2 regions of the Rummeliibacillus sp. TYF005 genome follow, and region 1 is predicted to be linked to the other one. Evidence: predicted binding sites of a transcription regulator. Region 1 holds the regulator's gene; the other holds the start of a gene.

Region 1 (8,186 bases):
CAATTTCTTCACGTTGTTCTTTAATTGTTTCTAACTCAGTTTGTAATATCATTACTTTTTCATGGTTTTGGAAAATTTCTGGATCACAAAGTTGCTCTTCTATAGTTTTAATTTGAAGATCCAAGTCACTTAGTGAGACTTCAATTTCTTCAATACGTCTTCTTATTTTGCGTTCCTTTTTCTTTGCTTCTTTATCGATTTGGTTATTCTTTTGTTTTTTTACGACAGTATCTTGAATTTGGGGAATTGCTGCTAATTTTTCGGCTGCAATTTCTTCAAGTTCTTTTTTCTTTTCAATATAGTAATCGTAGTCGCCGAGATATTCAGTTGCTCCGTCATTTGATAGTTCAACAACCTTTGTGGCAATGCGGTTGATAAAGTAACGGTCATGAGATACAAAAAGTAATGTACCAGGATAGTCAATAAGAGCATTTTCTAAAACCTCTTTACTATCCAAGTCTAAATGGTTAGTCGGTTCATCTAGTATAAGTAAATTTGACTTTTGTAGCATTAGTTTTGCTAATGAAAGTCGTGCTTTTTCGCCACCGGATAAATCGTGAACAATCTTATCTACATCTTCACCTGAGAATAGGAAACGACCAAGGACAGTACGAATATCTTTTTCATTCATTAAAGGCCATTCATCCCAAAGCTCTTTTAAAACTGTTTTATTACTTGTTAGTTTGGCTAGTTCTTGATCATAGTAACCAATTTGAACATTGGTTCCATAGTGAATATCGCCAGCAAGTGCTTGTTTATCTTTTACAATTGTCTTCAGTAAAGTGGATTTTCCAACCCCATTTGGTCCAACGAGGGCGATACGATCTTGTCTGTATAAGCGCATTTGAATATTAGTTGAAATTGCATGATTGTCATATCCAATAGATAGGTCATTAATAGATAGGACATCATTTCCACTTTGTCGATTTATATCAAAAGTAAAAGTTGCAGATTTTTCATCGCCATCAGGTGCATCCATCCACTCTGTTTTTTCAAGAACTTTGCGTCGGCTTTGAGCTAACTTTGTTGTTGAGGCACGCGCAAGGTTTTTTTGGATAAAAGTCTCAAGCTTTGCCTTTTCTCCTTGTTGTTTTTCATAGAGCTTACGATCACGTTCATAGTTCTTTGCCTTTTCACTTAGATAATCACTATAATTACCAGTGAATTTTGTGACGTGATGACGAGAAACTTCATATACAATTGAAACAACTTGATCTAAGAAATATCGGTCATGAGATACAATAAGAATAGCGCCATCATAATTTTTTAAGAAGTTTTCTAACCAGCTTAATGTTTCGATATCTAGATGGTTTGTAGGTTCATCGAGAATTAATAATTCAGGCTTACTTATTAGTAACTTAGCGAGAGCAAGTCGCGTCCTTTGCCCACCTGATAAGGAAGAAATCTTCTGATCATAGCTGTCAGGATAGAATTGCATACCGTGAAGAATAGATCTTGTATCAGCTTCGTATTGGTAACCACCTTGCTCTTTAAAATCATGTTGGAGTTGGTCGTATTCAGCCATTATTTTAGAGTAGGAATCTGCGTCTTCAAAAATTGAAGGCTCAGCCATTTTCTGCTCTAATTTTCTAAGTTTTTGTTCTTGCTTTTTTAATGGTTCGAAAACTGTCATCATTTCTTCCCAAATAGTAAGGGGAGATTCAAGGCCTGCATGTTGATCTAAGTAACCTAGTCGAATATCTTTTGGCATAATAATATCGCCGGAATCATAAGAAAGCTTTCCGGCAATTATTTTTAATAGTGTGGATTTACCTGCACCATTACGACCAACTAGTGCTACGCGATCCCGGTGCTGCACTTCGAGTTTAACGCCGCTTAAAATCTCATCGGCAATATATGATTTATATAATTGATTGACCTGTAATACGATCATATTAGACACCTCAGTTCAATTCTAGTTTAATGGAAGATACATATGTGTGCAACGAGAATAGCTTTACAGATAGCCAATCCTCATGTACTATTGAATGGATTTCGAATTGATTGTAGGAGGAAAAATTGTGAAAGCTTCAAACAAAATACCACAAGCTACTACAAAAAGACTTCCTCTTTACTATCGCTTCATCCTAAACTTTGCTGAAGCAGGACAAGTAAGAATTTCTTCTAAAGAACTAAGTGAAGCAATGAAAATCGATTCGGCAACCATTCGTCGTGATTTTTCATACTTTGGGGCTCTCGGTAAAAAAGGATACGGATATGATGTTCAATATTTACTAGATGTTTTTAGACAGGTATTAGACCAAGATGAACGAATGAATGTAGCGATAATAGGGGTAGGAAATCTCGGTAGTGCTTTGCTAAAATATAATTTTCAGAAGAGCCATAATATGAAAATTGTTGTGGCATTTGATACGAGTGGTACACCGGAAGGGAAATATATTAATGATATTCCGGTTTATCCACCAGATCTATTAGAAGAGAAATTTGCAGAATATAATGTGGAATTACCAATTTTAACTGTACCAGCTCGTTCAGCACAATTTATGACAGATAGGTTAGTAGCAATAGGGGTGAAGGGAATATTGAATTTTACTCCAGTTAGATTAAGTGTGCCGGACTATGTTAGAGTACATACTATTGACCTTACAATTGAATTGCAAACTTTAAGCTATTTTATGCGTAATGATAAGTAGTGACGTAAAATATTCACAAATAGGGTACTAGTATAAATGGTAAAAAATATAATTTTGGGTTAAAATAAAGTCATATTATGAGGAGGTGTCTGTAATGGGAATTGGTGCTGGGAGCGCTATTATCATAGGGATTGTTGCCATACTAATTTTCGGACCGAAGAAACTACCAGAGCTTGGTAAAGCAATGGGATCTACTCTCCGTGAATTTAAAAACGCTACTAAAGGTTTAGCGGATGATGACGAAACAACAAAAAAAGTGTCTGAATCTGCAAAAACTGAAGATAAATAAGTTGGGATGTTAGTTGAATGAATAATACTGAACTAACTGTTGTTGAACATATAGAAGAGTTAAGAAAGCGGCTATATATTGTTGCCGTTTTCTTTGTGGTTGCTGTTATAGGTAGTTTCTTTTTAGCAGAGCCATTAATCCATTTCTTACAATATAGCAGTGAAGCAAAGAAACTACAGCTTCATGCATTTAAAATAACAGATCCTGTTAAAATCTATTTTCAAGTAATATTTATACTGGCTACTGTTATAACATCGCCTATTATCTTATATCAATTTTGGGCTTTTATCAGTCCGGGATTATATGCCAAAGAACGTAGGGCAACATTAAGATATATTCCTTACATTGTACTATTGTTTGTTGGTGGTGTACTGTTCTCATATGAAATTCTATTTCCATATATCATCAATTTTATGGAGAAGATGTCTTCAGAATTAGATGTACAACAAACAATTGGTATCAATGAATATTTCCAATTTTTAATACAGATTACTTTACCTTTCGGGATTGTTTTTGAGTTACCTGTGGTTGTACTATTTTTAACTCGTTTAGGAATTATTACACCACAAATGTTAAGTAAGGTACGTAAGTATGCTTACTTTATCTTGTTAGTTGTAGCTGACTTAATTACACCAACTGATGTTGTATCGCTATTTATCGTAGCGATTCCGTTATGTGTCTTATATGAGATTAGTATAATAATATCTCGTATAGGGTATCGAAAATATTTGAAAGCTGAACAACAACGTCAAATGGATCTTGCAATTAGTTCCATAGAAGAAAATCCTTCTATCAAATAGATAGAAGGATTTTCTTCTTTTCTGGAGAATTATCTAGATTATTGCATTTGTTGAAGTTGTTTTATGAATTCGTTGATCGGTTCTCTATAAAATTGAACGATAGTTATAAATCCATTTAACATCATGTGAGCAATAATAGATGTGATAATTCGTTTTGTCTTATGGTAAAGGAATGCGAATATAAAGCCAGATATTGCATATATTATGATGTGTGGAAAATCTAGGTGAATTATGGCAAAGACAATTGAACTAACTAGGGCAGCAACAAAGAAATTAGTAGTTTGTACGAGTGACCCAAATATAACGCGTCGGAATACAAACTCTTCAAGAACTGGCCCAAAAAAGACAATTGCAATGATTATAATCGGTGCAACATCAGTTATTGATAAAAGACTAGCAGTATTTTCAGAACCTTGTTTAATACCTAAATTACTCTCTATAATAGCACCAATAGACTGCCCAATCATTACCATAAAGAATCCTATAATTCCCCATAGAATAGATATAGGAAGGGAAGCTTTGTTACCTTTATAGATTTTCCAAAAGTTTGAGTCACGTGAAACTAATAGTATGGAAATGATAAGAGCAATACCCATACTAATAAAGGTGTACCAACCATTTGTAGTTAAAATAAGTTCATTTTTGCTCAATTCAGGATTACGACCTTGGATAAAGTGAAATAATGGTCGTATGAAAAAGAAACCAGATAGTTGCATTAAGATATAAACCAGTAAAATATATAACGCTGTTTTTTGGGATTTCAAAATCAGAACCCTCTCTAAATTGCTTAATTTACTTCATTTTAAAATATAAACGGATAAAAACAAAATTTTTTATGCTTCATACTTGCAAAAACAATTGTAATTCATTAATATAATAATTGTGTTAGCACTCAATAAGAAGGAGTGCTAATAATATATAAAATATATTTACTCATAATTCTAGGAGGTTGTTTCAATTGTTAAAACCATTAGGCGATCGTATCATTATCGAAGTTATCGAAGCTGAAGAAAAAACTGCATTCGGTATCGTGCTACCAGACTCTGCAAAAGAGAAACCTCAAGAAGGTAAAGTTGTTGCAGTTGGTACTGGATTCTTAACAGATGGTGGTAATGTAGTGCCACTTAACGTAAAAGAAGGCGACAACATCATCTTCTCTAAATACTCAGGTACAGAAGTAAAATACGAAGGTAAAGACTTCTTAATTCTTCGTGAATCAGACGTTCTAGCAGTCGTTGAATAATAAATTAATGATCAAATAAAAAATAGATAAATTATTAGGAGGTTTTTTAAAATGGCAAAAGATATTCGTTTTAGTGAAGACGCTCGTAGCGCTATGTTAAAAGGTGTAGATAAACTAGCTAACGCAGTAAAAGTAACATTAGGACCTAAAGGACGTAACGTTGTTCTTGAAAAAAAATTCGGTTCACCATTAATTACAAATGATGGTGTAACAATTGCCAAAGAAATCGAACTTGAAGATCCATACGAAAACATGGGTGCAAAACTTGTTTCAGAAGTAGCATCTAAAACAAACGAAATCGCTGGTGACGGTACTACTACTGCAACAGTTTTAGCTCAAGCAATGATTCGTGAAGGCTTGAAAAACGTTACAGCTGGTGCTAACCCAGTCGGCATTCGTAAAGGTATCGACAAAGCAGTTGCAGCAGCAATTACTGAATTAAAAACAATTTCTAAGCCAGTAGAAAACAAAGAAGCTATTGCACAAGTAGCTGCAATTTCTTCAGCTGACGATGAAGTCGGTGAACTAATCGCAGAAGCTATGGAACGTGTTGGCAACGACGGTGTTATCACAATTGAAGAATCAAAAGGTTTCACTACAGAATTAGATGTAGTTGAAGGTATGCAATTCGACCGTGGTTACCTATCTCACTACATGGTAACTGATACAGATAAAATGGAAGCTGTTTTAGATAATCCATATATCTTAATCACTGACAAAAAAATCTCTAACATTCAAGAAATCTTACCAGTGCTTGAACAAGTTGTTCAACAAAGCAAACCATTATTAATCATTGCAGAAGATGTAGAAGGTGAAGCACTAACTACATTAATCCTAAACAAACTTCGCGGTACATTCAACGTAGTAGCTGTTAAAGCTCCTGGATTTGGTGATCGTCGTAAAGCAATGTTAGAAGATATTGCAATCTTAACTGGTGGCCAAGTAATCACTGAAGAAATTGGTTTAGACTTGAAACAAACTTCAATTGAAATGCTTGGACACGCAGGCAAAGTTGTTGTAACAAAAGATCATACAACAATCGTCGAAGGTTCAGGCAGCGCAGATACAATCGAAGCTCGCGTTGCACAAATCCGTGCACAATATGAAGAATCTACTTCAGAATTCGATAAAGAAAAATTACAAGAACGTCTTGCAAAACTAGCTGGTGGCGTAGCAGTCATCAAAGTTGGTGCTGCAACTGAAACAGAATTAAAAGAACGTAAATTACGTATTGAAGATGCTCTAAACTCAACTCGTGCAGCAGTAGAAGAAGGTATTGTTGCTGGTGGTGGTACTGCACTAGTAAGTGTTTACAACAAAGTAGCTGAAGTTGGCGCTGTTGAAACTGGTGACGTAGCAACTGGTGTAAAAATCGTTCTACGTGCTCTAGAAGAACCAGTTCGTCAAATCGCAAACAACGCTGGCCTTGAAGGTTCAATCATCGTTGATCGCTTAAAACGTGAAGAAGTAGGTACTGGTTTCAACGCTGCAAATGGCGAATGGGTAAATATGATCGATGCTGGTATTGTTGACCCAACAAAAGTAACTCGTTCTGCTCTTCAAAATGCAGCATCTGTAGCAGCTCTATTATTAACTACAGAAGCAGTAGTAGCTGACATTCCAGAACCAACTCCAGCTCCAGCAATGCCTGATATGGGCGGCATGGGCGGTATGATGTAATACCAAAGTTTAGACGATATTCAATTCAGTTTGAATTGTTCTAAATTTAAGCCTTTCGTTCCTTCTATAAAAAGTAGTATTACTTATAGATGAATCGTAAATCAAAAGCCATCTCTCACAAAAAATTGAGAGGTGGCTTTTTTACACATCAATTAGGATGGCTTTAAACAGCTAAAAGTAAACGTAAATGCTGTGAGAATTACTAAATTGAATGTATCGAATATTAATATATTTCAAAAATAATAATAAATGTGTCGATGCTTAGCATAGAAATATAAGATATAATATAGACAGTATGTTAGAATGGGGGATTAGTAGATGGATGTTCTCGACCTTCTCGATCAATTAGATCAGATTGAAATATTGTTTGAACCGATTTTTAGTGCAGATGAGCATGTCATAGTTGCTTATGAAGTAATTGGCCAATTGAACAATGATACTCACAATTTCAATATTGTTGAATTTACATATGATGAAACAGTTCCAGCTGATATTCGTGCAGAAGTGGAACAAATTTTGATAAAAAAGGCGATAGAACTCGCGACTGATGCATTGAAAGAAACGAATCTCTATATACCATGTAATCCAAATTTGTTGATGTTGGACTTCGGTGAAGCCTATTTTAAAACGCTAACCGATTTAGTAGAGGAAAGTCTTTTACCACATATTTATTTACAAATTCCAATGCAAAAATTTAAAGGGGATATCAATCAATTTAGACATCCAATATACTATATTAAGACATACGGAGTAAAAACTGTCATGGCTGATATTGGACCTGACAGTAAATTGGATCAAATTTTACTTTTAGAACCTTCAGTATTGAAAATGGAAGTGAGTGGCCTTGATTATGACGCTTGGGGAACTCAAAATCATATGTTCACCACTATTCAGTCCATTGCAGTTAAAATGGGTGCAGCATTTATGTTTGATAATATTAAAACGAGCTATGAGTTGCATTATGCTTGGAAAAACGGAGCGCGCTATTTTAAAGGTGCCTATTTAGAAAAACCATCTAATCAATTTCTTAATCGTGACATTTTAAAGACACGTTTTAGAAGCGAATGTCAGCAATTTATTTCGACTGAGAAAAAGATTTTGGCTTTAAAATACGAAGAGATAAATAATCTTCAAAAGCACATTACAACGATGGTAAAGCAGATTAGTCCTACGAGTTTGAATATTGAAAGTCTTTATGAACTGGCTGAAAAATTAGAAAATTACGCCTTTCGATTGTACATTTGTAATGATGAAGGTTTTCAAATTTCACCTAATATCGTTAGACTAAACAATGAATGGAATATAGAAGAACAGGCAATAGGAAAAAATTGGAGTTGGCGTCCTTATTTTCTTCTGAATATTATAAAATTGCAAAATCATGCAAAAGGTGATTTATCCACTATATATAGCGATATTCAAACTGGTGAGCTAACTCGTACCTATTCAATGGCTTTAAATGAGCATGAATTTTTATTTGTGGATATTACGTATAGTTATTTAATGCAACATAATATTGTAAA
Region 2 (8,186 bases), on a different contig from region 1:
GGATTGAAATCGATAATAATCCAGCGGAAAACGCCATTCGTCCAAATGTGATAGGTCGAAAAAACTGGCTTTTCTCTGTAAGTGAAGCTGGCGCCAAAGCAAATGCCATCTGTTTGAGTTTAGCGGAAACAGCCAAAATAAACGGTATTGATTTCTATCAGTACCTCGTGAAGCTGTTAAGCGAGCTACCCAATTTACCAATCTATCAGCAGCCAGAACTTTTAAATGATTATATGCCTTGGTCAAAAAACATCCAAGCGACATGTGCAAAATAGCCAACTATCCGAAAAAAATTTCAGATAGTTGGCTATTCGTCGTGCGTACCGAAAAGGTGCGCTTATTTTTTATATTTCGGGCTTACTATTCAACGACAAATTAGTTAGAGAATGATGGATTAAATCTAAAAAAAACCGATTTCCTAATGGAAATCGGTTTTTGATATGTTGCGGCTTAGTATGCTAAACCGTATAATGCTTTGATGTGTGATAAGTAACGGATGTTACTTGCTTCTTTCATCAATGATGCTGGTAAACCTTTAAGTTCAGTGTTATTTGCACCTACTGTTGCAACACCGTCTTTACGTCCTAGTGAAGCTAGAGTACCAGAGTTTACTGCACTAAATACTTTCATAGGTTGGCCTTTAAGTTGAGCGAATAGGTTATAACCTGCAGTTTCACCCATTTGCCATGCAACTTGAGCTGTTGGTGCATATAATGGACGAGCACCTTCTTCAGGAATTAATACTGAAGAATCCCCAACTACAAATACGTCAGCGTGAGATGTGGATTGTAAGTATTCGTTGATCGTAGCTTTACCACGGTTTACTTCTAAACCAGATTCAGCAACTACAGGAAGTGCAGCGACGCCACCAGTCCAAACAAATGTATTTGCTTCGATTACTTGGCCGTCTTTAAGAGAGATTTTGTTACCATCTACAGCTGTTACAGGTAGACCTGTTAAGAATTCTACACCACGTTTTGAAAGTGATTCAGTTGCACGTTCGATAAGTGTATCTGGTAGAACTGGTAGAATTTTTGGACCAGCTTCTACTAATTTAACGTTAAATTCGTTGAAATCTACACCGTATTTTGCTGCAACTTTTGGCATGTTGTCGATGATTTCACCAACAAGTTCAATACCTGTTAAACCGCCACCGCCGATTACAATTGTACCGTCTACAGGGTCTTTTGTTTCAGCATATGCTTTAATTTTTGACTCAATATGTGCATTGATATGATTAGCATCGTTAACAGATTTAAGTACCATACTGTTTTCTTCTAGTCCTGGGATACCAAAGTATCCAGTTTGGCTTCCTAGAGCTACTACAAGGACATCATAAGATAGAGATGATCCATCATCTAATTTAACAAATTTGTTATCTGGTGAGATTTCTGTAACTTTTGCAATTTTAAGATCAATTTCTTTCCCTTTGAAGATTTTTTCTAGAGGGAATGCTACAGCTTGTTCTTTAATAGTTCCACCAGCTAAACGGTGTAACTCAGTAATAATTTGGTGAGTTGGGAATTGGTTGACAACAGTAACTTCTGCATCTTCTTTTGTTGCATACTTGCGGAAAGTTAAAGCAGTTAATACACCACCGTAACCAGCGCCTAAAATGATGATTTTTTTTGACATAGTTAAGCCTCCATAATCAGTAATGATGTAATGACTATTTTAAATTTTTATGTTCTTCGTTCACTTGAAGAAAAGCATTCGCAAAACGGAATAATTGTTGTACTTGTGGTTCTTTTAGTAATCGAAGCATACCAAACAGACCAATTGTTTCAGTACTTTCTTCAGCGCGATCTTTTGCTTCAATTGCAGTAGCAGCTAAGTTTTTAGCTGAATTTACAACTGGAGTTGCAATTTCTCCTACAGCACCGACGATATCATTTTTTAACACTTCATCAGTTGATAATGATTGTGCTAAATCATAAATTTTAGTTAAAGTTGTCATCATTTCAGTTAACTTAGGTAGTTCGTTAACTAGAGCTGTAATAGATTCTTGTACCTCAGGTTTTAATAATTGATCCAATACATCAAGTTTTTCTTGGCTTACAGCTGGTTTTTCAGCTTGTAATTGATTAGTCACTTCTGACATATCCAATTCTCCTTTGCAATAACTTTTTACTTACTTCTTTTCAAATACACATAATCACAAGAAGCGATCTTTAACCGTCATCAGAAATACAATAGTTTGAAATTTTAATCTTGTTAGACTAAATTTATTCGATATTGCACTTTTTTATAGTGTTTTTCGACAAAACTATTGCCCCTTCGACGATAAAACTTTTACTTCTATCCTATAATCAGTGGGTTAAAAACACTTTTATAGTCTACAAATGAATAATACACCTTTCTTTTGAGAGAATCCATTGTTTCTTGTGAAAAAATACACAAACATCTGAATAGATTAGTTTTCAAACATAGTCATTCGAATATTTGTTCGATTCCGTCAGTGATCACATTAAAATAAACTATAAATTTTCAATAAATATCATATCAAAAAAATAAATTATTTAATAGTATTTATGTGGAAAATGATTTACTAGACTTAAAGATTCTGAAGTAATTCTTCAATCACCGAAAGCCTGTAAATACTAGTTTCACCGATTCACTGAGCATATCATTTGCACACCTAATATTTCTGATTCTCTATTGTTATAATTCATTTAAAGGATGCAAATCGAATTATTTTAGCATAATTATCACTAGAATATCTAACAAATATAGTGTTGTCTTTTTCACGATTCTCTATTCTTTAAAATGGATTATTCGAAATATTTTATCCACCAATGTATAAAACGCATTGAGAAATAACAGTATAAAAGGCTGGATTTTGGATTCTCGCTTCTTCACTAATTTTAAGTTCCATTTGAAAAACGTCATCTACTAAAGATGCTTTCCATTTTGCAATCACTCTGTCATCTTCTTCAAAAGTGGACCAATCTTCCATTTCTTTATGTATTTTCATCACAAAGTCATTGTTAGTAATCACTAAATCAGGTATTAAACGTTGCCACCCATCATATCCAATTGTATATTTTTCTTTCGTTTTTTCATCTATAGCTTCGAAGTGGATCTTGCCCTTCCTAGAAATCTTTTTACATGTAAAAAGAGGCTGTTGATCCTTGTCGTATGCTTTATAAGTCAAGAAGTATTTATTTTCTAAAAGACGATCTAATGCTTGTTTCACACGATTACCATAATCTCTTTGACAAGTAAAAAGTGCTTGTTCTTGCTCATTACGAACTGTGAATGCTTGCGTATCGTTGATCGTATTTGGATGTGTATATAAATAGCGTTTCATAAGGAACTCCTATCACTGAAATCTTTTCTATTAAAAACTATATACATTATAGAAGGACAAGTCCATTTTTTTAACAACAAAAGAATATAGAACAAAAAATTTTAGATAATAAAAAATCCGAATCAAAATGTGAAATTCTATTTACAGTTTCACATTTGTTCGGATTTTCTTTTTAAGGGGTTTAACTTTTAATTAATATACCGTTGTAATATTTAGTTTTGTGTTCCGTTCCGGACGGCGCTTTCCGCGGGCTTGGCTTCAATCTCCTCGTCAAAAACCGTGTGCTCCTGCATCGCTTCGCTAGCTTCGTCGCAGGACATTGAATTGGCTTCCTCGAAATTACACCGCACGAAGAAAATGTGAAAACATTTTCGAGGATCGCCATCCTCCACTTCACACATACTATTCTATATGATAATCGTCAATGCAAAATCTTATTCTTTCAAAGAGAGACTCTAAATAAAATCAATTTTATTAAATACAATTGTTCTTATCTAGTAAGGTCTAAATTATTTTGTCCTATCCTCTTATATAATCTCGCTTAAGCGTGAACTAGTTGAATTTTGTTGGCAACACGATTTGTAAGAATGCTTGTTGCTTTTGGAAGAACGGCAGAAAAAATAGGATTTAGAACTGGGCCAGCAAGTCCTCCTGCTTTCACTTCTAAATGACCTGTCATTTCCGTTTTATTTTCATCGATTGCTTTATCTTCAAAATAGCCATTTCCTGAAAATTTGTCAGTTAGACCTGTTAAATTAAAGCTGATTTTGTTTGGTTCTTCCCAGCCTGTAATATCAATTTGTACTTTAACTTCTTTTTTAAGTACACCAACATTTCCTGAAAATGTCCATGTAGATTGTTGATCATTGATAATTTGATGTTCGCGATAACCAGGTACTAAAGTCGCCCATTTTTCCATGTTACTTACGAAATCCCATACTTCTTTTTGTGGTACTTTCACTTCTACCGAATGTGATGCAGTTGCCATTATTATTCACTACTTTCTCTTTAGATTGATGTTCTATCCATTATACTATCATACTATTTTTAAATAGTATTAATAAACAGACTAAATACTTAAATTAATTGCGAATTTGCCCATTACCTGAGATAAAATACTTACTAGAAGTTAGTGCTGGCAATCCCATTGGGCCTCTAGCATGGAGCTTTTGAGTACTAATACCTATTTCAGCCCCATAACCAAATTCAAAACCATCTGTAAAACGAGTGGATGCATTATGATAGACAGCTGCTGCATCTACTGCCGTTTGGAACTTACCAGCATTGTCGTTATTCTCCGTAATGATGGCTTCTGAATGTTTCGTTCCGTATTTATTGATATGATTAATAGCTTCGTCAACATTCTGTACTATTTTCGCACTAAGTGCTAATGCTAGATATTCTGTTCCCCAATCACTTTCTGTTGCTTGTTTAATAGAACGATTTACTTGTTGAATGGTTTCATCACCGTAAATGGTAATTTCGGCATTTAGTAAAGTATCTATTAGCTCTTCTCCATTTTGGGCAAACCAGTTTTTATGGATTAATAGGCTTTCAGCTGCGTTACAAACGGAAGGTCTTTGTGTTTTTGCATTGATGACAATGTCTTTAACCATTTGAAGGTCTGCTGTTTCATCGATAAAGATGTGACAGTTCCCTGCTCCTGTTTCAAGGACAGGTACGGTAGCTCTTGAAACTACTAGATCGATTAAATTCTTTCCTCCTCGAGGGATTAGTACATCGATATATTGTTTTAAACGGAAAAGTTCCTCTGCCGCTTCATGACTCGTATTTTCGATTAATTGAACTGCATTGATCGGTAAATTAGATTTACTTAACGCTTTATGGATAGAGGCTATCAATGCACGATTAGAATGAATGGCAGATGAGCTTCCGCGTAAAATCACCGCATTTCCTGTTTTTAATGCTAAAGTTGCTGCATCAATAGTTACGTTAGGTCGAGCTTCATAAATCATGCCGATGACACCAAGGGGAACGCGTCTTTTTTCGATATGTAAACCATTTTCTTTTTCGATTTCTTCCAACACTTCACCAACAGGATCAGCTAATCCAACGACTAATTGGATACCGTCAATCATTCCTTTGATACGATCTTCTGTCAATAAAATACGATCTAAAACAGAATTTGAAAGACCTTTTCCCCTTCCGAATACTATGTCTTTCTCGTTCTCTTTTATGATAAATTGTTGATCTTTTTGTAGTTGTTTTGCGATTACCTGTAGTGCTTGGTTTTTTTCTTCTGTTGACTTTTGGTTCATTTCAAAACTTGCTTGTTTTGCTAACTGACCTTTTTCAAAGACTTCTGACATGTAGATTCCTCCTTAACTTCGTACCCATCGATCTCGATGTATGACTTCGATTGATGGTCCATCTATTTCACTAGTCTTTTTCCCCATCGAATGTTCTAGTTGTTCTGAGGAATATAGGACTTCGCCTCTTCCGAGTAACCCACTGATTCCATAGACTTCAACAACATCCCCTGTAGAAAATTCGCCATCCATATCAATAACACCTGCTGGTAACAGACTTTTTCCATGTTGTAATAATGCTATTTCAGCGCCTTGATCAATCGTAATTCTTCCAGCAACTGCAGAAAATTTAGAAATCCATTGTTTTTGACTATTGAGAATAGGCAATTCTTCTTTTTCTATATATGTGCCATCTCCATCGCCATTTAAAATGGCCAATAGTTTATCTTCCCCTGTACCTTTACCTATAAAAACTTTAACGCCTAAATCATATGCTGTTTTGGCCGCTAATATTTTCGATTGCATGCCACCTGTACCAACTTTTGAACCCTCAGCAGTCGCAAAACCTAACTGTTCATCTGTAATTTCGGTTAATCGATTAATACGAATTGCATCTGGATTTTTTTTAGGGTTGGCATTATAAAGTCCGTTAATATCCGTTAAGATGATTAATTGATCTGCATGTACTAACCCACTTACTAAAGCTGATAACATGTCATTGTCACCAAATGTTAATTCTTTAATAGAGACTGTGTCATTTTCGTTGATAATCGGTAATACAGAACGTTCAAGCAATTCTGAAAGTGTTGCATATGCGTTTTTGTAACGATCTTTTTTCGAAAAGTCTGTTCTTGTCAATAAAATTTGAGCAGTGACAATGTTATAATCACTCAATTGTTCAGTATAAGATTGGACAAGCAGACTTTGTCCAACAGCTGCTGCAGCTTGCTTACCTTTAAGTGTAACGGGTCTTGAAGAATAACCTAGTTTTCGAAATCCGCAAGCAACTGCCCCTGAAGAAACAAGGATGACTTCGTGTCCTGCTTTTTTCAATTTTGCAATGGCTTTTATATGATCATGAAATTTTACTTGATCAATCTCTCCTTTTGCATTTGTCAGAGAGCTACTTCCTATTTTTACGACGATTCGTTTCTTTTCCATCGTATAATCCTCCTAATAAAAAAACCCTTTCCATCCTTAAAATAAGGACGAAAAGGGAACTCTTCGTGGTACCACCTTAGTTGAATATCTAAATCGATATTCCACTCATTCCTCATAACGCTTGAGACTGCGCCTAGTTTTGCTAGGAGCTATGAAGTAGGTTCTGTATGGTTTTGTTACAATGTCTTTCAGCCGGTGAACACTGCTCTCTATTACAAAAGTGACATACATACTAGTCTTCAATTCGCTTTATATTTACATATAAGGATGCATCAGATTATCTTGAAAGTCAATAAATTTAACTAATTTTCTTAAAGTGTTCGATATTTTTTCAATGACCAAATGTTTAACAGAATAAATATAAATGCAAAAGCTATTAACACAGACAAATCAATCCAAGTATCTTGTAGACCATATCCTTAATACATGACTCCAGTAATTGCATCCGAAGCATAATACAATGGCATGATTCGTCCAATATTGATCAACCAATCAGCCATTCCATCCATTGGAAATAATCCTGTAAAAAAGATTTGTGGCACAATTACTAATGGTATAAATTGGACCATTTGAAATTCAGAGGATGCAAAACTAGAAAGTAAAATCCCAAGTGACAGTGCTACTAAAGCTACACATAGGTTGATCAACAGTACATGCCAGATAGAACCTACTAAAGGCTTTTTCGAATAAAAAAAGGACAATCCACTAGAGGGATAGTCCTTTTTAATTCTTATGAATAAATACCCTTAAAGACTTAGTAGTTTTATTGATTGAGTTTTGACGGGTTTTCTTTATTAGTTGGCTTGCCTTTATTTTCGTTATCATTTTTTGCTTTAGCTTGATCATTCTGCCCAATTACATCTAAATCATCTGGACTCAGGTCGTAACCAGCACCATATTCTTCACGGTTTACTTTATTTTTCTTTTTGTTTTTCTTAGCCATAATGCTCACCTCCAAATATAGAATGCCTTCTATTTTCTTTTCTATACTTAGAGGAAATCATTAGAAAATTGGACAAGGGGTAAGTTCTATAAAGAACTTACCCCTTGGATTATTGTTAGCTAATTTATCAAATCTAATTTCAACCCGATCATCCGGGGAATATTACGAGAAAATTTCTTTCTTGCCGCGGTAAAATTCCACTGGAAAGCTTTCTAACTTAAGCAACGTAAACCCTACCTTCTTTTACGTCCTTGTGACCCCAAAGTCACGCCAGTGTGAATAAGTATGATTAAAAACAAATAGTAGAATGCCAATACCTTCTAAACTAGCTAATCAGCATATGTATTATTATCGCATATTCTAAGGGTTTTGTCTAGTAAGATGATTGAGTATACATAGTTTCCTTAGCTCATGCTTATTTTAGTTGAGTTGAAATTTTTTTCTGAGTGATGCGAATCTTGGCCTGAGTGATGTACATTCTGCTTGGAGATGCAAATCAATA

What was found. The regulator Rex, encoded in region 1, represses fermentation and respiration genes when NADH is low (regulators of the CRP and FNR family bind a similar motif). The targets are predictions, from matches to a motif close to TTGTGAAATATTTCACAA.
Region 2: a site for Rex is predicted at 2,383-2,400, ahead of CW357_RS11130 (helical membrane plugin domain-containing protein). Genes of this name have one in related genera too.

What each region holds. Positions count from the first base shown of each region.
Region 1 is NZ_ML122563.1:4,174-12,359, forward strand. It holds gene CW357_RS11550 (ABC-F family ATP-binding cassette domain-containing protein) at 1-1,894, opposite strand, end outside; gene CW357_RS11555 (redox-sensing transcriptional repressor Rex) at 2,022-2,654, shown strand; gene tatA (twin-arginine translocase TatA/TatE family subunit) at 2,749-2,943, shown strand; gene tatC (twin-arginine translocase subunit TatC) at 2,961-3,743, shown strand; gene CW357_RS11570 (CPBP family intramembrane glutamic endopeptidase) at 3,782-4,507, opposite strand; gene groES (co-chaperone GroES) at 4,702-4,986, shown strand; gene groL (chaperonin GroEL) at 5,038-6,666, shown strand; gene CW357_RS11585 (EAL-associated domain-containing protein) at 6,985-8,186, shown strand, end outside.
Region 2 is NZ_ML122561.1:48,770-56,955, reverse strand. It holds gene CW357_RS11140 (IS66 family transposase) at 1-275, shown strand, start outside; gene CW357_RS11135 (NAD(P)/FAD-dependent oxidoreductase) at 451-1,635, opposite strand; gene CW357_RS11130 (helical membrane plugin domain-containing protein) at 1,670-2,101, opposite strand; gene CW357_RS11125 (tubby C-terminal domain-like protein) at 2,786-3,310, opposite strand; gene CW357_RS11120 (CoxG family protein) at 3,852-4,298, opposite strand; gene CW357_RS11115 (glutamate-5-semialdehyde dehydrogenase) at 4,393-5,640, opposite strand; gene proB (glutamate 5-kinase) at 5,653-6,741, opposite strand; T-box leader at 6,782-6,995, opposite strand; partial or broken gene CW357_RS11105 (ABC transporter permease) at 7,053-7,415, opposite strand; gene CW357_RS11100 (hypothetical protein) at 7,505-7,684, opposite strand.